DNA from 3 places in the Glaciimonas sp. OK215 genome. Region 3 is predicted to be linked to each of the others. Evidence: predicted binding sites of a transcription regulator. Region 3 holds the regulator's gene; each other region holds the start of a gene.
What was found. Region 3 encodes LexA, which represses DNA repair genes until DNA is damaged. Its sites were predicted from a motif close to ACTGTATNNNNATACAGT; they were not measured.

Region 1 (7,069 bases), 3.1 Mb from region 3:
TCCACTATATCGAACCAAAATTCGATATAGTGGATCTTACCTATCGCCATTAAACATAGCAAGTGACTTTTATGAAAACCCCCATCGCCCAAAATACGCCGCCCGAAGTAGGTGCGATGCTACAGAAGCACCGCCTGAAACGTGGTCTGACACTTGACGATTTATCACGTGCTGCGGGCGTATCCAAATCCATGCTATCGCAAATTGAGCGCGAAAAAGCCAACCCGACCATTGCGGTGACCTGGCGGCTGGCGAATGCGTTGGGCATCGGCATTGAGGAATTGCTCGCCACCGAAGCGCCGCAGCAAGAGGCAATTCACATCATGGATCCGCACGAGACGCCGACCTTGCCCGGCCTGCACGCCGGTTATGTGCTGCGCATTCTGGGACCGATGGAACTGGCGGGGAAATATGAGTGGTATGAGCTGACGCTGGCAGCGGAAGGTGCACTGGTCTCAAATCCGCATGATCCTGGAACCATGGAGCATTTGACCTTGCTGCATGGCGCTGTCGAAGTGGTGGTCGACGGCGTCAAGAAAAAGCTGAAGATAGGCGGCACCGCACGCTACCAGGCCGACAAGAACCACGTCATACGGAATATCGGAAAATCCGAAGCCAGGGCATTGATGGTGGTGATACACAGATAAGATGACTGTCGATGCAGGAGCGGTGGCGCGCTGCGCGATCTTCCGCCAGATCGTTGGCGCACATTACAACCGACACTAATCGAGCGGTAAGTCCTGGCTGCTTTTTACCTCGTTCAGTACGAAAAAGGTCCGTAGCTGACGCACGCCGGGAAGCAGCAGCAAAGTGTTGGCATGCAGTCGGTTGAACGACTGAATATCTTTAACGCGAATCTTCAGCCAAAAATCAAATTCCCCGGCAAGCAGCAAGCACTCCTGCACTGCCGGATTTTTTCGAACCACGTCTTCAAATTCGGCAAAGCTTTCCGGGGTGGAGCGATCCAGCACCACGCCTACCGTGACGAGTACAGGCAAGCCAAGAAGCTCAGGGTCAAGTATGGCGCGTGTAGCCCGGATGTAGCCCTCCTCCATCAGGCGCTTGGTATGGTTCCAGCAGGCCGTTTTGCTCATGCCGATCTTGTCAGCCAACTCGGCATTCGGCATGCGCCCGTCAGCCTGCAGGGCCTTGAGGATTTTCTTGTCGATGCGATCGAGCGTCATGAATATTATTCCGAAAATTTTTATTTATGAGGAGTGATAATTTTTTTGTTAAATTTTTTCTTAATAATATCCTTAATGGCAAGTAAAAACAGGAATTACATTTATACGGGGCTCAACTAAACTGAAAGCTCTCAACCACGACTTCAATGGAGCTTCGGAATGTTAAACCTCGGCAAATTATTTCTCCGCAAATCGCTTGGCTTTTTCCCATCGCCGCTGCACAAACTGGAGCGGATGTCTGAAGCGCTAGGCGTCGAAATCTGGGCTAAACGGGATGACGTTTCTTCGGGACTGGCATTTGGCGGCAATAAAGTACGCAAGCTGGAATGGCTGGTTGCCGATGCCATCAGCCAGGGATGCGACACCTTGGTGTCCATCGGTGGCGTGCAATCGAATCACACGCGTCAAGTCACCGCAGTTGCAGCTGCATGCGGCATGAAGAGCTATACAGTCCAGGAAACGTGGGCGGAATGGGACGACCCGGTCTACGATAAAGTCGGCAACATCTTGTTGACCAGAATGATGGGCGGGCATCCGATCATGGCCGGTTATGGCTATTCGACCAGCCAAAAGGACACCTGGGATAACGCCCTTGAGGAAGTCAGAAAGCAAGGCGGAAAACCATACGCCATCCCGGCCGGCGCATCCGATCACCCGCTTGGCGGTCTGGGCTATGCGAATTTTGCGGATGAAGTAGCAAAGCAGGAAACGGAGCTGGGTATTTTCTTCGATACCATCATCGTCGCTACCTGCACAGGCTCGACGCAAGCGGGTATGGTCGTCGGATTCGCGGCCCAGGACAAAAAGCGACGCATCATCGGCATTGATACCGCGGACGACGCGCCAATGACACGCCGTGCAGTAACAAAAATTGCGCAAGAAACCGCCGACCTGATTGCATCGAAAGGCGGGCAACGGATTGCCATATCCGACGACGACATCGAAATAAATCCTGACTATAGCGGGCCGGCTTATGGTCTGCCCAGTGAGCAAACGATTGCCGGTATTCGGATGGCAGCGGGGCTGGAAGCGATGATTACCGACCCGGTTTATGAGGGAAAGTCGGTAACCGGAATGATCGACCTTTGCAAACAGGGTGCCTTCAGGAAAGGCGCGCGTATTCTGTATGTTCACCTGGGCGGCGCGCCGGCTGTCAACGCATACTACAAGGCATTCGAGGACCCATCCAACCTCACAAAACTGGCGCGTGAAGCACGTTATCAGGAGAAGGACGACACCGCCAATAAGGTGGCTGGAGTGGTACGAAACTCGATTGCTTCTATTTAGCGCGGTCGGTCTAGGATTTATACCCGATCGGTTCGCCGCCTCCACGGTACGCCACGCCAGGTACCGACGGGTTTACAATGCGGGTTTGCAACACAATCCAACTGATTTTTTGCAACGCTTGCATATATCACTGTTTTTTTATACAGTACTGCCTATTCCTCAGTCTCTTCACCACTTTTGCCGAAAGAACAACCATGGACGATAAAAAATCCGCCGCTAATCCCGATAAAAGCAAGGCTCTTGCTGCTGCGTTGGCACAAATCGAAAAGCAATTCGGCAAAGGTTCGATCATGCGCATGGAGGATGGCGCAGTGGTCGAAGAAGTGCAGGTCGTCTCCACCGGTTCGCTAGGTCTGGATATCGCGCTTGGCGTCGGTGGTTTGCCGCGTGGCCGCGTGGTTGAAATCTACGGCCCTGAATCATCCGGCAAAACCACGCTGACGCTGCAAACCATTGCTGAAATGCAAAAGCTGGGTGGTACTTGCGCGTTTATCGATGCGGAACATGCGCTTGACGTCGGCTATGCACAGAAACTTGGTATCAATCTGGCGGATCTGCTGATTTCGCAACCGGATACCGGCGAACAGGCCCTTGAAATTACCGATGCGCTGGTGCGTTCCGGTGGCGTCGACCTGATCGTTATTGACTCGGTTGCAGCGCTGACACCACGCGCTGAAATTGAAGGCGACATGGGTGACTCGTTGCCGGGACTGCAAGCACGTCTGATGTCACAGGCATTGCGTAAGCTGACTGGCAGCATCAACCGCACTAATACACTGGTGATTTTCATCAACCAGATCCGTATGAAGATTGGCGTCATGTTCGGTAACCCGGAAACCACGACCGGTGGTAACGCACTGAAGTTCTACGCTTCGGTGCGTCTGGATATCCGTCGTACCGGTTCGATCAAGTCGGGCGATGAAGTGATTGGCAACGAAACCCGCGTCAAGGTCGTCAAGAACAAGATCGCGCCGCCGTTCAAGGAAGCGCATTTCGACATTCTGTACGGCTCGGGTACCTCGCGTGAAGGCGAAATTCTGGACCTCGGTTCCGATGCCAAAATCGTCGAGAAGTCGGGGGCCTGGTACAGCTACAACGGCGAACGCATCGGCCAGGGTAAAGACAATGCCCGTAACTATCTGAAAGAGCGTCCGGAGCTGGCGCGCGAAATCGAAAACAAGGTGCGTGCCTCGTTAGGCGTGCCATTGCTGGAAGGCGCTGCTACTGCAGAAGTCGACAAAGCAGCGGAGAAAGCCGCCAAGTCGGCTGAAAAAGCAGCAGCGAGGGAAGCCGCAGCAGCAAAAGTGGAATAACTCGGATTTACCTGAGTCGGGCGGAAAGGTGGAATGCCTTCCGTCCGATTTTTTATTGTGCGACGAAAGTAAGTTTTCATACATCGTCTGTTTCTGATAGCGCAAGTGTCTGCGCTGCCTATGCAAATTGGTCGCTGTACTATTCCATCATCCGGATTGAATCGGCAACTGCAAATCTGCAACCGGGCCGATTCTCACCACAACCCGAATTCAGCAATGGCAAAACCACCGGTAAGCCTGAAGGCCAGAGCATTACGCTATTTATCGATGCGCGAGCATAGCCGCATGGAATTAGCGCGCAAGTTGTCGCGTTACGTGCAGGAGGGGGACGACGTCGAGGCGATACTCGACTGGCTCGAAGCGGCAAAGTTTTTATCGCAAGAGCGCTTTTCCGAGTCCCTCATTCATCGTCGCGCCAGCCGCTTCGGGAATAGCCGCATCCTCTCGGAATTACAAAGCCACGGCATCGACGCCGATGCCATGAGCACTATCAAGACCAAACTTGCCGAAGGTGAAGTCGCCCGGGCTCGCGAAGTGTGGCGCAAAAAATTCGATCATCAACCGACCGATGCAAACGAACGTGCCAGGCAGATGCGGTTTTTGCTACAACGTGGTTTTTCTCATCGCGCTGTGCAGGCGGCCATCAAAGGAGCTGGCGATGAGGATGACGCCGAGGGTTAGGGCGGGCTAATGGCGACGCCGATCATGCGCTGATCGTCCGTTCGCCTGTGGCTGAAGTGCAGCGTTGTATCGATGCTGCTTGATGAAAAAGCAAGCCCCGTCGTGCCATTGTTGCAACGCACACAAACTCACCTATTCCTTCCAGCTGTGCTACACTTTTGGGGTTTTTTGCAGACCGCAGGAGCGGCAGTTACCATAGAAACTGTGGTAACGACACGCAAATCAGACCATCAAAATGTCCCTATTACCCTCTACTTCCCGTCGGGCGCTGAAGCATACGCGCACCATACAAATCGAAGCGTTCACGCGTGATGATGGCTTATGGGAATTGGACGCGCATATTATCGATATCAAAACCAGTGACCTTCCTCTTGCCCGCGGCATTTTGCCGGCAGGCCAGCCTTTGCACAGCTTATGGTTGCGGCTGACGCTGGATCGTCAGTTCAAGATTGTCGAGGTTGCGGCGAATTCAGAGGCCGTGCCCTATCCGGGACATTGCGATACGATAGCCCCGGCATACAATCAATTGCTTGGCCTGAGCCTGCTGAAAGGTTTTCGTTACGCCCTGAAAGAACGTATCGGTGGCGCGCTGGGCTGCACCCATTTGACCGAGCTGGCGCAAATCTTGCCGACTGCGGCGCTTCAGGCATTTGCCGGTGAGCGCGATAGTACAGATCAGTCGATGTTCGTTTCAGAAGACCAAAAACCATTCCAGATTGACCGTTGCCACGCGTTGCGTGGTGATGGGGCGGTTGTCGCCAAGTATTATCCGAAGTGGGCAGTCAGTTCTCCAGCAGAAACAGAATCCGGTTAGCGCTGTCAATGATTCTTTCGCAATGTATTTCGCAGTTCAATCCAACCAGCAAGTTAATTTAAATCAGTGTCAGAAGGGAAGCTCGCATGAAAATCCATGAGTATCAGGGTAAAGAAATTCTCCGTAAATTCGGAGTGACAACACCACGCGGCATTCCATGCCTGAGCGTCGATGAGGCGGTCAAGGCTGCCGAAACGCTGGGCGGTTCGGTGTGGGTCGTGAAGGCGCAAATCCACGCTGGCGGCCGCGGTAAAGGCGGCGGCGTGAAAGTTGCCAAATCGCTGGAACAAGTGCGCGAATATGCTAACGAGATTCTCGGCATGCAACTGGTGACGCATCAAACCGGCCCGGAAGGTCAAAAAGTACGTCGCCTGTTGATCGAAGAAGGCGCTGACATCAAACAGGAACTGTACGTCAGTATGGTAACTGACCGCGTTAGCCAGCGCGTGGTGCTGATGGCATCGAGCGAAGGCGGCATGGACATCGAAGAAGTCGCGGAAAGCCATCCGGAGAAGATTCACCAGGTCATTATCGATCCGGCGACCGGCCTGACTGACGCCGATGCGGACAGCATCTCGGCAAAAATCGGCGTGCCGGCGGGTTCTATCGCCGATGCGCGGGTACAACTGCAAGGTCTGTACAAAGCCTATTGGGACACTGATTGCTCACTGGCCGAAATCAATCCATTGATCGTGACCGGCTCCGGCAAAATCATCGCTCTGGACGCGAAGTTCAACTTCGATCCGAATGCTTTGTACCGTCAACCGGAAATCGTTGCTTATCGCGATCTGGACGAAGAAGATCCAGCGGAAATCGAAGCATCGAAATTTGATCTGGCCTACATCTCGCTCGATGGCAACATCGGCTGCCTGGTGAACGGCGCTGGTTTGGCGATGGCTACGATGGATACCATCAAACTGTTCGGCGGTGAGCCGGCCAACTTCCTCGACGTGGGCGGCGGTGCTACCACTGAGAAAGTCACGGAAGCGTTCAAGATCATGTTGAAGAACCCAGGTCTGAAAGCGATCCTGGTCAACATTTTCGGCGGCATCATGCGCTGTGACGTGATCGCTGAAGGCGTGATCGCGGCATCGAAAGCGGTTTCATTGAACGTGCCGCTAGTCGTGCGCATGAAGGGTACCAACGAAGAAATCGGCAAGAAATTGCTGGCAGATTCGGGCTTGCCTATCATTGCTGCCGACAGCATGGAAGAAGCCGCGCAGAAGGTTGTTGCTGCAGCTAACGGTCAATAATCGCTGTGAATTTAGCGATCGTATTTAGCGATCATGAATAGCGCTCAAAAATAAGGCAAGGAAGAAACATGTCGATCCTGATTAACAAAGATACAAAAGTTATCACCCAAGGTATCACCGGTAAAACCGGCCAATTCCACACCCGCGGCTGCCGCGATTATGCGAATGGCAAAGAAGCTTTTGTCGCCGGTGTGAATCCGAAAAAAGCCGGTGAAGATTTCGAAGGCATCCCGATTTTCGCCAACGTCGCTGAAGCCAAGGCAGCCACCGGCGCCAACGTTTCGGTGATTTACGTTCCACCGGCGGGTGCGGCAGCAGCGATCTGGGAAGCGGTTGAAGCGGAACTCGATCTCGCGATCTGTATTACCGAAGGTATTCCGGTCCGCGATATGCTGGCACTTAAAGACCGTATGGCAAAAGCTGGTAGCAAGACATTGCTGCTCGGACCAAACTGCCCGGGCCTGATCACGCCAGACGAAATCAAAATCGGCATCATGCCAGGCCACATCCACAGAAAGGGCCGTATCGGCGTGGTGT
Region 2 (7,069 bases), 2.6 Mb from region 3:
AACTGATGACGACGGCAGTCAGTGCAGCCCGCATGCGGCCGTACTTTTTGTAGATGTATTGGATGACCTCTTCGCGGCGCTGATGCTCAAAATCGACATCAATGTCTGGCGGTTCATTCCGCTCTCTTGATATGAAACGTTCGAACAACAGCGTACCGCGAACCGGGTCTACTTCGGTAATGCCGAGGCAGTAACAGACCGCGCTATTGGCAGCAGACCCCCGACCTTGGCAGAGGATATGGTTGGACCGAGCATATCGGACGATGTCGTACACGGTTAGAAAATAGCTCTCGTACTGCATTTCTGCAATGAGCCCTAACTCTCGCTCTAACTGCGCTTGTACATTGTCGGGGATGCCATCGGGATAGCGCCAGTGCGCACCCAGGTAGCTCTCGGAACGGAGGTAGCTGCTGGCCGTCTCGCCTGTCGGAACAAGCTCGTCAGGATATTCGTACCGAAGCTCGTCCAGTGAAAATCGGCACAGGTCAGCAACGCGCACTGACTCATCCAATGCCTGTCTCGTATAGAGGTTCCCAAGCCTTACCCGCGACCGAAGGTGCTGCTCGGCGTTCGGGGCAAGTCGGTACCCGCATTTTTCGACAGGGATGCCATGGCGGATAGCAGTCATTGTGTCCTGCAGTGGCTTGAATGAGCGGACATGCATGCAGACATCGCCGGTAGCTACCATCGGTAAACTGAATTTTTGAGAGATTGCTGTCACCAAGGACTTATGTTTGTCATCGTTCGCCCGATAGTGCAGCGTCATCGCAATCCGCGCACGCCCCGGTGCACAATGCAGCAACCAAGCCGCTTGCTTTTCCAGCTCCTCGTATGTCGCGCCGTATTTTGGAGCCAGTATCAACTGACAATCCGGCATTCCGCGCAGATGCGCAAACTCGTTAGCGGGGTTGGCAATATCGCGTGGTCTAACGAGATAGCAACCTTTTTCAGCACGGGTGCGCGCAATCGTAATCAGCTCACTCAAATTCCCGTATCCGTTCTTGTTCATTGCGAGGACAAGAAGTGTGAACGCCTGGCTTCCGTCCTCTGGCGTGACGGTCATCTGGCTACCGATTATCAAGGAAATCCCAAGGTTCTTCGCAGCTAAGTGGGCTTTGACCACACCAGCGAGAGTACATTCGTCTGTGACGGCCACAGCGTGATAGCCGAGCGTGGCTGCTCGTTGGACAATCTGCTCAGGCGATGAGGCGCCGCGCAAAAATGTGTAGTGCGTCAGGCACTGAAGCTCGGCATATGCCGGCAAGATGGATGATATCGGTGGCATAATTTTTACGCATACAGTCCGTGTAAAAACCAGCGCGCCTCGCGTGTTCGTTCGAGGTAAATCCAGTAACAACTTGCATTTTCTGCCTGGGCGACGAAATAGTCTCTGGCCGCAGTTTGGTCATTCCACCACCCGGCTTCTAACCGTTCTGGTCCACGAATCAGTTTCAGCGGTGACCCGTAAAAGGGGCGGTCGTTTCGCATCAGCAGCGCTATCGGTTTTGGGAGTAACCAAAATGGCCGCTCGAGCGCTTCTCCCTCGTCATTTCCCTTCGGCGGCTTTTCGGTCGCGGGTACCCACAAATTGCACACTTCAGGCCGATAATCAGGCGACGAGACTGGCGTCAGCACATTTTCGGCTCCAAGCCTGGCCGTCAGCAGTTCTAGCAGTCGATAAAAATCGGCTGGCGAGCCACCTGGCTCCGGAAACAGCGATTGAGTGGGGGGAAGCATGGGCACCAACTGTCGAGCGTCTAGCCGCATGCCTATGACGGGCGCGACCAGTTCTACTTTGCTCAGCCGCTCCCTCAGCAGCCGAATCAGGTGGGCGTCTTTCCAAGCCGGCTCAGCTAACGCAATCTCCAGTGCGGTTGGAGGTATCGCGGACCGTCCCCGCTCGTGCTCGAGCGACAGGGTAAATATCGTCACGGCGAGTTGCTGCGATACCAGCCATCCGGTCATTTGAAGGATGAGCCGGGTTGCTCCGAACATCAAGGCGTCAGCATGCTCAATCCGGTCGAAGGTCTCGACGCTTGCAGAGAACGTCGAGGGCACTTTTATCCATTCAAACAGCTCGGGCATGTCACCGAAAGCGCGGTCCAGGTCTTCCAATAAATGCTTGCTGGTGCGCCGAATTAATCCGGAACGCGGCAGCCGACGTAGCGCGCCAAAATTCTTAGCGCCTATGCCGTTCAGCCAATCATAGTGTGGAAGCGCCGTGGGCAATAGATGACATGGTAAACCGTCAAGCCGACGCGTTAATGTGCGCATTTTGAGCACGCGGCGCCGCAGTGAATTGCCTTTAGTTCGTGCGCTTCGCGCCAATAACCACGCCCCCTTTGCAGTGGGTGCCGCCCCAACGTTGGCAGTGAATCCAAGCCCTGCAAGACTGCAACTGACACGCCTACAAATCGCTAACGGGCCACCGAACAATCGCAAGCTTGCACTGACATCCAATAGAATACTGAAGTCATCGGCATAGGCCACTTCAGGTGTGTACTGCAGCAGTGCCATTGCGATGGCATCGAGCGCCAACTGCTCTTTTTCCAAGCTACGCTGCAGCATTTCAGTGTCCGGGGAGATAGCAGACACGCCGCCCGCGCGCATGCCGACCTTGACGCCACTAAGTGACGCTTCTCGTGACGCAACGATTACCTGCTCGTGATGCATCACCGTATAAGAGCCCGGTTTAGACCAGGACGGGCGCAACGTTTCGAGCGGTAACAGTGGCAGGTATATGCTCAACAAAAGTCGCATTTTCTTTGTCCGAGAGATGGCGCCCAGTGGGCATGTCGGCGAGCGGGACAAATAAAGGGGTATCAGAATGCGGGCCCCGGCGTTTAACAATTTCGAGTAAAACTCCGCCAAGTGCCGGACGAAGTGCCAGCCGCAGCGGCGCCGGCGATGCATCGGCGCTACAGGCCATCGGTCGCATAAACCAAAACCAGGTATCTGTGGTCTGAGCCGCCAGGTTCAGCCGACGCAATGACTCCGCCCGTACATTCGACTGCCATAGAATGACGGCGCCGCAGCTACCGTTCTTCAGAATCTGCTCGGTGGTCCACAACGCGTCACCAGTACTCGTCGCCCGTATCCAAAGCAGTTGATTGGTTTCAATGCCCCATGTTTTGCAGGCAGTCGCATGCGGGATGTATGGCGGCTGAACCAGCGCAATTCTCTGATTTTTCGACAAGCGGGCAAGCGCCGGCTTCAATAACTGCATCTCGCCGATTCCGGCCTGCTGCAAAAGGAGTTCAATCAGAGATGACCTTGGCCAGCCGCCGTTTGGCAGTTCCTCATCCAGCAGAGCGTGACCGGTGGAACACGTAGTCGCCCGGGACACTGCCAACTCGCTCGCCCGCCAGACGTCCTGCGGCAACTGTACGAGTGAGCGAGCCGAATTGCTCGATGGGATGGATGAGGCCAACATGGGTTTTCTTCACGTCAAGGACGCCGCTCGTATAATTTTGATATGCAAAATACTGGATATGCATACAGTATTATATAAACGCTGAAGATTAGCAAATACAAGGTGCACTTGGCAGTGTTGACAATTAAATAGGCACGCTTGGCTTTCCTTGCTGGCAATGGGCTTGGAGGCTGCTTTCATGAGTTATCCACACAGCTATCCACACAAACTGTGGGTAATTTCAGATGCCGCCTGCGAGGTAGAAAATATTATTGAGACGGCAACCAAATTCAACGAAACCGTTCTAATGCGGTGAGACGGATTGTGTGCAGCATAGTTGGCGGTCTCTGCAGCTCTACGAACGTCTCAACTGGGCAGAATCGTGAGAGAAGATGAAGCGCAGGACAACCGCAAGACGAACTTGTGCGGCCGAGGCCGCTAGGTCGGCAATATTGCAGAATGATAGGGATAGTCCACATACGCTATACAAGGTATGTGATTGATTTTTAATAGTTTTCAACAAAAACTCGTATCTGTTCACGAATCTTTTGAAACAACTTTAAAATCAATGACTTACTTGCCAATATAGGCTCATGAAAACTGACTATGGATTTACGCCGCTTGACGGCGAATCACGCCGTCAATACGTGAATGCTCGGGAGGCGTTCGCGGCCACTTGTGCGGCTGAACGAGAGGCCCGTGACCTGGAGGGCAACATGTTCTGGCGCGTCCAAAAGGGTCGGGAGTACCTCATCCGAGTTTCCAGGCGCGGTGCGCAGACCAGCCTTGGCCCCCGGTCACCCGAAACCGAGGCCATCCACGCGAACTTTCAGGGCAGTAAGGCCACCGTCACGGAGCGGCTCGAAGGACTCCACAAGAAAATGGCGGTCCACGCTAAGCTTAACCGCGCGCGATACCTCCACCGGGTCGATTCAACGGTCATCGACATCCTTAACAGTCTTCACAACGCAGGACTGGACGAAAATATGCTCGTCATCGATACGAATGCGCTGTTCTGCTATGAGGCCACCGCCGGTATTCGAATTGAACAAGAGCATCTCGCGACGGAGGACCGAGACATCCTGTGGGACAACCGCAAACGTATTACTTTGGCCACCCGTGAAAAGCTGCAGCCGTCCGGCCTGCTCGGCATTTTGAAGACGGTCGATAAGTCGTTTGAGCTGAAGAGCCCGACGGAGCTCTACACCGCAGTGAACAAAGATGGCTACCAGGTTGACCTGCTGCGGCGAGAAGGGTCCGGTAGCGACCGGGAGCCCGACCGACTGAGCACGCATGACAAAGACTTCTGGGCCGTTAAGGCCAGAAATGTCGACTGGCTGCTCAGTGCGCCTAAGTTTCAATCGGTCATTGTCGGGGTAAATGGGAGGATGGCTCAAATGACCACTGTGGACCCCCGTGCTTTCGCACTCTTCAAGATGTGGATGTCGGTACAAAAAGACCGAGACCCTGTGAAGAAGTGCCGCGATGCGAACCAGGCTCGAGTAGTTATCAAGCTCATTCACCAGTACCTGCCACATTTGACCTTTGATGAGCTTCTCCCCTTTTCAGCCGACTTGCGCGCAGCGGTATCGTCATTCGCGCCGTAAGCACGAGTGCCAGACGTTGGTAAAGGAGTGGACTGAGAGCCCCGTCGTACTTCCGCGTACGTTACGTCTTTCAGGCTGCAATTCCTATCGCAATAAAATCGGCATGTTGAGCCTGCGACAATTCATCGCTAATCGCCAGCGGGTTGTTCAAGCTTGTGAGCCCAACATTGGGATAGCCGTTTCCACACGATAATCCGGATACCCGAAAGAGGTAGTTATTCCCGGTCGAAAAAGCCGCTCAATGCTGTGGTCGCGCCAGTTTGCAATGCAGGTCGTTACACATTACCAATGTCAGCGACGTTCCATCGTTTAGAGCAAAAATACGATAGCGCCTGCAGCAACCTCGAAGTGTCGGAAGAACTTACGCGAAAACCTAAAATAAATGTTGCCGCACGACAACTGTTTGAGTACATTACATGTGCTGGACGCTTATTGTTTATTGGCAAGTAATTTCCTTTTCGGAGGGGAAATACGAGAGTTGATTCGCTACAGTCGGAGCCACTTTTCAGATAGAACTGGGTTTCGGGAGTCAGCTCTCATATTGGCAAGTATTAGCCTCGCACTTTCACTGGTGCGGGGCTTCTTTTTTTATCGCATGCCACGGTACGTTACTGTGATGCACTGCACAAACTTCGTAGTAAAATTGATTCGTTTCATCCAATATCCTCCCAAGGGTTGGTTTCAGCCCGCAACCGAAAGGTCTCGCGGGTTTTTTTATTGTGTCAGGCTTGTGTATGCCAAATACATGAGGTGTCCTTGCGCCCGTCGCTCCGAGCAACCGAGTAAGCGAGCTTCGTCTAGGCACTTTCGTGTTCGTCAATTTTTGGCAAAAGGTAAGCGCCATCCCGTAACGGCCCACAGCTTAGTGTTTCTATCGGTCGCCAAGCCGCATGCGAGGGGTCGCCCCTGGACTCGGCAGTCTGCACGGCAAATCCTAAACATCATCAACTAACAGGAAATGATTCATCAACTAAAGCAGTGTTGATTGCTTAATTGTTTGTGGTTATAGTCGTTTTAGTCTGAAAGGGATATCCACTATGACTATTACCAATGCACTACCCACACTCTTCATTCCTCATGGAGGCGGTCCATGTTTTTTCATGGACTGGCCGAGTCAGCCCGACATGTGGAACAAAATGGGCGATTTCCTGAAGAACCTTCCCCCCGTTATCGGCCGGCGCCCGAAAGCGATTGTCGTGGTCTCGGCTCACTGGGTTGAGGACGCATTCACTGTGATGGCTGGCGCGCATCCGCCGCTCCTCTTTGATTATTATGGTTTCCCCGAGCATACCTATCGCCTGACCTATCCGGCTGCCGGCGCGCCGGAACTGGCCAAGCGCATTCAAGCGCTGCTTGGCGAGGCAGGCTTTGCCACCAAATCGGATTCTGAGCGTGGCTTCGACCACGGGACCTTCATCCCCTTCAAACTGATATACCCGGATGCAGACATCCCCATTGTGCAGCTGTCGTTGAAAACCGGGCTCGACCCTGCCGAGCATCTGCGCGCAGGCGAAGCGCTACGAGCGCTGCGCGACGAAGGCGTACTGATTGTTGGCAGCGGCATGAGTTTTCATAACATGCGCGGCTTCACTCCTGCTTTTACGGAGGCTTCCCGACGATTCGACGACTGGCTGACAGCGACCACTTCCGAGCCTGATGCCGATGCCCGCAACCGATTGCTTCAGAGTTGGGAGCAAGCGCCGGACGCCCGATTGACGCAACCCAATCCGGACCACTTGCTGCCACTCATGGTCGCCGCAGGCGCCGCGGGCGGCGATGCCGGGCGCAAGATATTCGAAGACAAGGTCATGAATGTCGTCGTTTCCGGGTTCGCCTTTGGCTGACAAACCAATTTTTCTCAAACCACCGCATAAGGAGCAAATTTCCATGCAAGACAACATTTCTTTTCAGGCAGTCTGGACACCGCGCATTCTCGGGCTTCTGCGCATCATTATCGGATTTCTTTATCTCCAACACGGAATGGCCAAACTGTTCGGCATGCCCCATATCGCGATGTTTGATGGAGTACAGGTGTTTTCCCTGATGGGTG
Region 3 (7,069 bases):
TAAACATCGCCCGATTAATCACCGCCATAAGGTGCTGCAAGGCCGCCGGCATAGTTATCAAATTTGGTGTATTGCCCCAGGAAAGTCAGGCGTACGCTACCAATCGGGCCATTACGTTGCTTGCCAATGATGATTTCGGCAGTACCTTTTTCTTGCGAGTCGGGGTTGTAGACTTCGTCACGATAGATGAACAGGATAACGTCGGCATCTTGCTCAATCGCACCTGATTCACGCAAGTCGGACATGACCGGGCGCTTATTCGGTCGCTGCTCCAGCGAGCGGTTCAACTGCGACAACGCAATCACCGGGCACTGCAGTTCTTTGGCCAGACCTTTTAAATTTCGGGAAATTTCAGAGATTTCAGTGGCGCGATTTTCACCCGCACTATTTCCGGACATCAGCTGCAAGTAATCGATAATGATCAATCCCAACTTGCCGCACTGTCGCGAAAGCCGGCGCGCACGTGCGCGCAGTTCCATTGAGCTCAACGCCGGCGTTTCATCAATGTACAGCTGCGCGTCATTCATCTTCTGAATCGCATGCGTCAGGCGCGGCCAGTCCTCGTCGTTCAGGCGGCCGGTACGCAAGCGATGCTGATCAAGGCGTCCAACGGAACCCAGCATACGCATCGCCAGCTGGGTGCCCCCCATTTCCATCGAGAACACCGCGACCGGCAGTCCGCTTTCAATGGCCACCGTCTCGCCGATATTGATCGAAAATGCGGTCTTACCCATCGATGGCCGACCGGCCACGATAATCAGATCGCCGGGCTGCAAGCCCGAAGTCATTTTATCGAGATCGGTAAAGCCGGTTGGCACGCCGGTGATTTCACTTTGATTGTCGCGACTGTAAAGCTCATCAATGCGTTCGACCACCTGGGTCAGCAACGGTTGAATTTCCTGGAAGCCCTGCGCACCGCGCGAGCCCTCTTCGGCAATCGCAAAAATCTTCGACTCTGCCTCATCCAGCATCTGCTTGACTTCTTTGCCTTGCGGACTGAAAGCCTGACCCGAAATTTCATCGGCAACAGTAATCAGTTTGCGCAGGACGCCACGGTCACGCACGATCTCGGCATAACGACGAATATTGGCAGCGGAAGGAGTGTTTTGCGCCAGCGCATTGAGATAAGTCAGGCCACCGACTTCTTCGGCCTTGCCGGTACCCCCCAGCGACTCATACACCGTGATGACGTCGGCCGGCCTTGAGTTATTGATCAGCTTGACGATATGCTGAAAAATAATCCGATGATCGTAGCGATAAAAATCGTCAGCCCGCACAAAATCAGCGATCCTGTCCCAGGCGGCATTATCGAGCAGCAACCCACCCAGAACGGACTGTTCTGCTTCGATCGAATGGGGTGGTACGCGGAGGGAATCTAACTGAGGATCTGAAGGTGCATTCATGGCGCGAATTATACCTGCTTAGCCATGTTTAACTCTGCTGCCGCGCACAAAAAACGGCAATAAAAAAGCCGGGCGAACCCGGCTTTTTAGCATTACAACAAATACTGGCCACAAACTTAATGAAATTAAGCGTGCTCGCCGATCACTGTAACAGTCACGTCAACCAGGACGTCAGTGTGCAATGACACGGCAACAGCGTGGTCGCCAACAATCTTCAGCGGACCGACAGGCAAACGCACTTGCGCTTTTTCAACGGCAAAACCTTGCTTGGTCAACGCTTCAGCGATATCAGCATTGGTAACCGAACCGAACAAGCGGCCATCGACGCCCGATTTTTGCGAAATCTTCACGGTCAAACCGTTCAGTTTTTCGCCTTGCGCCTGGGCAACAGCCAATTTCGCCGCAGCAGCGTTTTCCAGCTCGGCGCGCTTGACTTCAAATTCAGCGATTGCCGAAGTTGTAGCACGGCGTGCCAGACGTTGCGGGATCAGGAAGTTACGTGCGAAACCATCTTTTACGCGAACGACTTCACCCAGATTGCCGACATTAACGACTTTTTCCAACAGAATAATTTGCATGTTTTTCTCCTATTTCAAGTCGTCAATTAAACGTTGTGCAGATCGGTGTATGGCAGCAATGCCAGGAAACGTGCGCGTTTGATCGCGGTGTCTACCTGACGTTGGTAAATTGCCTTGGTACCCGTCAGGCGTGCCGGCATGATCTTGCCGTTTTCCTGAACGAAATCTTTCAACGTATCGACGTCTTTGTAATCAACGCTAGCAACATGTGCTGCTGTGAAGCGGCAAAACTTTTTACGCTTGAACAGCGGGTTTTGTTGTTGACGCTTGTTTTTCAGTTTGCTTTTATCGAACTTTTTACCGAATGCCATTTGTGGCTCCTGTATAAATAATTAATCTGCAGTTTCAGCTGCAGCAAATTCAGTGATGTGAAATACCAGACTTCTGCCGTTGCGACTCTTGCGGGCCAAAAATCCCGTGAACCAGTATTGACCGCCCAAAACCGTCTGATTGAATCTGCCCGAAATCTCACCTATGGCAAGCGCGGCAATTTCGAACTCAACCTGACGCTGAATACCTGCTTCAATTGGTGACGAGCGACTCAGCAATGTTGCCGAAACGATCGGGATGCCAGCCGGTGTGTAACGCAATACTTCGCGTTCGGCAATTTCGGCAACCAGTTGAAACACATTATTGAGTTGGCTCACTCCGGTTTACTTGGAAATTTGATGACGCAATGAATCCACGTTAATCGGCAAAATTAGGCGGCTGCGGCTGGTGCGGCTGGCGCTTCAGTACGATGGCTCTTGGCCGCATCTTCCTTTTGCACTGCCTTCATCATTGGCGATGGACCAGTTTCAGCTTTTTTCAACTTGACTGTCAGGTGACGCAAAACTGCATCATTGAATTTAAAACCAGTTTCGATTTCGGCCAGTGTTTCGCTGTCGCACTCGATGTTCAGGCAAACGTAATGCGCTTTTGCCAGTTTCTGGATCAAATATGCCAGTTGACGGCGGCCCCAATCTTCAACGCGATGAACGATACCACCACGTGTAGTGACGATACCCTTGTAGCGTTCGATCATTGCAGGCACTTGCTCGCTTTGATCCGGATGGACGATAAATACGATTTCATAATGACGCATGTAAGCTCCTTTTTGGACTGTTGAAAATAGCCCACCCCGGCGTCAAGACGAGTGTGGGAAGAGGAAAACCAGCAACTATACAGTGAAACCTTAGCAAACTCAATGCTTTCAAGCGCGCAAGCAAAGCGGCTCCGAGTTTGGCAAATTCGCTTGCATTCCCCCGAATACTGTACAAAAATACAGACTGTTTATATACACAGCATCAATGACTCATCCGAATTGCGCGCATGCACACTCAGTCTGCACCCTCCAATACCTCGACATCAGCCGCCGCCAATATGATCAAATTAACCGCACGTCAACAACAAATCCTCGATCTGATCAGGGATGCCATCGAAAACACCGGCTTCCCCCCCACACGGGCAGAAATCGCTACCGAACTGGGGTTTCGCTCAGCCAATGCCGCCGAGGAACATTTGCAGGCATTGGCGCGCAAAGGCGCGATTGAAATTTCACCTGGCACCTCACGTGGCATACGCTTGCTCGATAAACGGCTGGATCCGAGCGCTCGAGCCGAGCGCAGTCCTGGACGACAATTGGCACTACCGCATCCGGCCTTGATGCAACTCAGCCTGCCGCTGGTTGGACGGGTTGCCGCTGGCTCGCCAATTCTCGCGCAAGAACATATTCAGGCGACCTACAACGTTGATCCGGCACTGTTTAGCGCCAAGCCGGATTACTTGCTCAAGGTACGCGGCATGTCGATGCGGGATGCCGGCATTCTGGATGGCGACTTGCTGGCGGTAAAGAAGACCGACAGCGCCAGAAATGGGCAAATTGTCGTTGCACGCCTCGGCGATGACGTGACTGTCAAGCGTTACCAGAAGACCGGCTCGACGATTCAACTACTGCCGGAGAATCCGGATTTTGAACCGATCATCGTCAGCGAGGATCAGGATGATTTTGCGCTTGAAGGCCTGGCGGTAGGATTATTACGCAACTGGGCCTAAACGCATCCTTTCGGACCACAATTTTCCTTGGGCATTTATTTAGCGTGCATTCAGCGATCAAGGCGTCGCCGCTTGGTCAAAATCTGATTGGCGATACCGCGCAGGATATTCACCTCTTCGGTCTCCAGTCCGGCGCGGGAAAACAAACGTTTTAAGCGCGGCATCAGTTTTTTCGGATGGGCCGGATCAAGAAAATCGATTTCGATCAGCGCCCGCTCCAGATGCGCAAACATGCCTTCGATCTCAACCAGGTTGGCGGCATCGCCATGAAATCCGATCTCACCACTCGGGCTCGACGACTGGTCTTCGCTGGCAGCAATCCGGCACTCGTAAGCCAACACCTGTACCGCTTGCGACAAATTCAACGACGAATAATCGGGATTGGCCGGAATATTGATCAATACATTACATTTTTCGACAATTTCATTCGGCAAACCATAGCGCTCGCTGCCAAATAACACCGCTCCCGTGAGGCTGGCATCATTGGCAAGTTGCGTTGCCAGCGCCCGCGGCGCAATCACTGGCGGCGAAAACTCGCGCAACCGCGCACTCAGTGCAGCTGCGAAATTGCAGCCGACCAGGGCCTGCTCGACACTCTCGACTATCCTGGCGGACGCCAGAATGTCCTGAGCGCCGCTGGCTAATGCGATGGCCTCGTCGCGCTGCAGGACGTCAGGGTACCGAGGATTCACCAGTACCAGTTCGGAAAATCCCATGGTTTTAATGGCGCGCGCGGCGGCGCCAACGTTGCCAGGGCTACTGGTTTCGACCAGTACAAAGCGCAGGCGATTGAAAAGAGACGTGTTGGTTTTTGTCAGGTTCATTTAAAATAGCGACATTCGCAGGTAATTTTCAGGGAAAAGCTGATTTCGAGTTTCAGCCGACACCCGCTGCATCGCTCATTATTATTCATATAGGTGGTTCTGTTCCTTTCGGCGCAGTGCCGCCATTTTAACGGAACCGAATCCAGTTATGCATCCTATGCTCAACACGGCCATCAAGGCCGCCCGTCGCGGTGCCACGGTCATCTCGCGCGCCTCCTTCGATCTCGACTTGCTCCAGATTACAAAAAAAGCGCATAACGACTTTGTCACCGAAGTTGACCAGGCTGCCGAAGCAGCGATCATCGACGTGCTGAAGAACGCTTATCCGGATCATGCGATTCTAGCCGAAGAGTCCGGCGCTTCTGACAATCTGCACGACGAAAACGAAAACGTCTGGATCATCGACCCGATCGACGGCACCACCAATTTCATCCACGGCTTTCCACAATACTGCGTATCGATTGCGCTGCAGCACCGCGGCCAGATTACTCAGGCGGTAGTCTATGACCCTACCCGCAACGACCTGTTTACCGCCAGCAAAGGCGCCGGCGCTTACCTGAATGAAAAGCGCATCCGTGTCAGCAAGCGCGTCCGTATTGCCGACGGCCTGATCGGCACCGGCTTCCCCTTCCGCGAGACCGAAGGCGCGGCAATGGACGAATACATGAAAATGTTCCGCGTCATGACCCAAAGCTGCGCCGGTCTGCGCCGTCCTGGGTCTGCCGCACTTGATCTGGCGTATGTCGCTGCCGGCCGCCTTGATGGCTTCTTTGAGAAAGGTCTGAAGCCTTGGGATATCGCTGCCGGTTCGTTGCTGATTACGGAATCGGGCGGTATCGTCGGTAATTTTGTGGGCGACTCCGACTACCTCTACAAGGGTGATGTACTGGCCGGCAGCCCGAAAATTTTCGCGCAGATGGTTAGCCTGCTGTCACCATACGCCAAAAAGTAGCAGAAAATCAAAAGGCGTTCTAATCCAGATCGGCCGCAATGAAGGAAGACAACGCATAATTAATACCCTGAGAACAATAACAACAGCAACCTGCGGCGCTATTCGCGCCGCAGGGAACGCTAAAATATCGAACCCTCACCTCGGAAACGCTGGTTTTCCAGCTATCGCTGTTATACTCTGCGCGAGCGCGGCCGTTCTCCAGTCAAATGCCGCCGCAAGGGGGTCAGTTGGACTTACGGGATCGCAGCAATAGCTGCCAGGCAGATGGCGTTAGCTGCCTCGAATTAAATCCGACCGACTCCTGAATTCTCTAATCCGTTTGCCTGCGACTGGCGCCCTGAGCGGCGACAGGCCAATATTCTTCTATTGAGCTTCCATGTTATTTTCTGAACTCGGCTTGTCCGATGCCATCGTTCGTGCCGTTACCGAGCACGGCTACACTACGCCCACCCCAATTCAAGCGCAGGCAATTCCTGCCGTGCTGGCTGGAGGCGATTTGCTCGCAGGCGCCCAGACCGGCACCGGCAAAACCGCTGGCTTCACGCTGCCGGTGCTGCATCGCCTGGCGACCTCCGCCACCAACCCAACCGGCTCGCAGCGCCCGATACGCGCGCTAATCCTGACGCCAACGCGTGAACTGGCGGCTCAGGTCGAAGAAAGCGTGCGCCTGTACGGCAAGTATTTGCCGCTGACATCGGCCGTTATTTTTGGCGGCGTCGGCATCAATCCGCAAATTAAATTATTGAAACACGGTGTCGATATTCTCGTGTGCACACCAGGTCGTTTGCTGGACCACATGCAACAGGGCACGGTCAATCTGAAGCATGTCGAGATTTTGATTCTAGACGAAGCGGACCGCATGCTGGACATGGGTTTTATCCGCGACATCAAGAAAATTCTGGCAGTGTTGCCGAAGAAACGCCAGAACCTGCTGTTCTCCGCCACATTCTCGGACGACATCAAAATACTGGCAGATAATTTGCTGAACTCACCGGCGATGATCGAAGTCGCGCGTCGTAATTCGACCGTTGAAGTCATTCAGCAAAGAATTCATCCGGTTGACCGCGATCGCAAACACCCCTTATTGGCACATCTGATCAAGACGCATGAATGGCCGCAAGTATTGGTGTTTACCCGCACCAAACACGGCGCAAACAAGCTGGTCGAACAACTTGAAAAAGACGGCATCAGCGGCATGGCGATTCATGGCAACAAAAGCCAGTCGGCACGTACCAAAGCGCTGGCTGAATTTAAAGACGGCAGTTTGCAGGTACTGGT

Region 1: the regulator LexA is predicted to act here: its motif matches at 2,601-2,618, upstream of recA (recombinase RecA).
Region 2: the regulator LexA is predicted to act here: its motif matches at 3,485-3,502, upstream of imuA (translesion DNA synthesis-associated protein ImuA).

The regions. Positions count from the first base shown of each region.
Region 1 covers NZ_CM173544.1:238,669-245,737, forward strand. Annotated here, with positions in the region: gene AC3CHX_RS01110 (helix-turn-helix domain-containing protein) at 72-647, shown strand; gene AC3CHX_RS01115 (Lrp/AsnC family transcriptional regulator) at 723-1,184, opposite strand; partial or broken gene AC3CHX_RS01120 (1-aminocyclopropane-1-carboxylate deaminase) at 1,344-2,366, shown strand; gene recA (recombinase RecA) at 2,666-3,784, shown strand; gene recX (recombination regulator RecX) at 4,001-4,465, shown strand; gene AC3CHX_RS01135 (DUF2889 domain-containing protein) at 4,701-5,279, shown strand; gene sucC (ADP-forming succinate--CoA ligase subunit beta) at 5,342-6,532, shown strand; gene sucD (succinate--CoA ligase subunit alpha) at 6,601-7,069, shown strand, end outside.
Region 2 covers NZ_CM173544.1:911,391-918,459, forward strand. Annotated here, with positions in the region: gene AC3CHX_RS04075 (error-prone DNA polymerase) at 1-1,285, opposite strand, end outside; gene AC3CHX_RS04080 (Y-family DNA polymerase) at 1,291-2,760, opposite strand; gene imuA (translesion DNA synthesis-associated protein ImuA) at 2,693-3,433, opposite strand; gene AC3CHX_RS04090 (GSU2403 family nucleotidyltransferase fold protein) at 4,006-5,019, shown strand; gene AC3CHX_RS04095 (DODA-type extradiol aromatic ring-opening family dioxygenase) at 6,057-6,863, shown strand; gene AC3CHX_RS04100 (DoxX family protein) at 6,907-7,069, shown strand, end outside.
Region 3 covers NZ_CM173544.1:3,471,073-3,478,141, forward strand. Annotated here, with positions in the region: gene AC3CHX_RS15850 (replicative DNA helicase) at 15-1,403, opposite strand; gene rplI (50S ribosomal protein L9) at 1,529-1,981, opposite strand; gene rpsR (30S ribosomal protein S18) at 2,008-2,292, opposite strand; gene priB (primosomal replication protein N) at 2,314-2,628, opposite strand; gene rpsF (30S ribosomal protein S6) at 2,682-3,065, opposite strand; gene lexA (transcriptional repressor LexA) at 3,344-4,015, shown strand; gene AC3CHX_RS15880 (RNA methyltransferase) at 4,066-4,839, opposite strand; gene AC3CHX_RS15885 (inositol monophosphatase family protein) at 4,988-5,791, shown strand; gene AC3CHX_RS15890 (DEAD/DEAH box helicase) at 6,168-7,069, shown strand, end outside.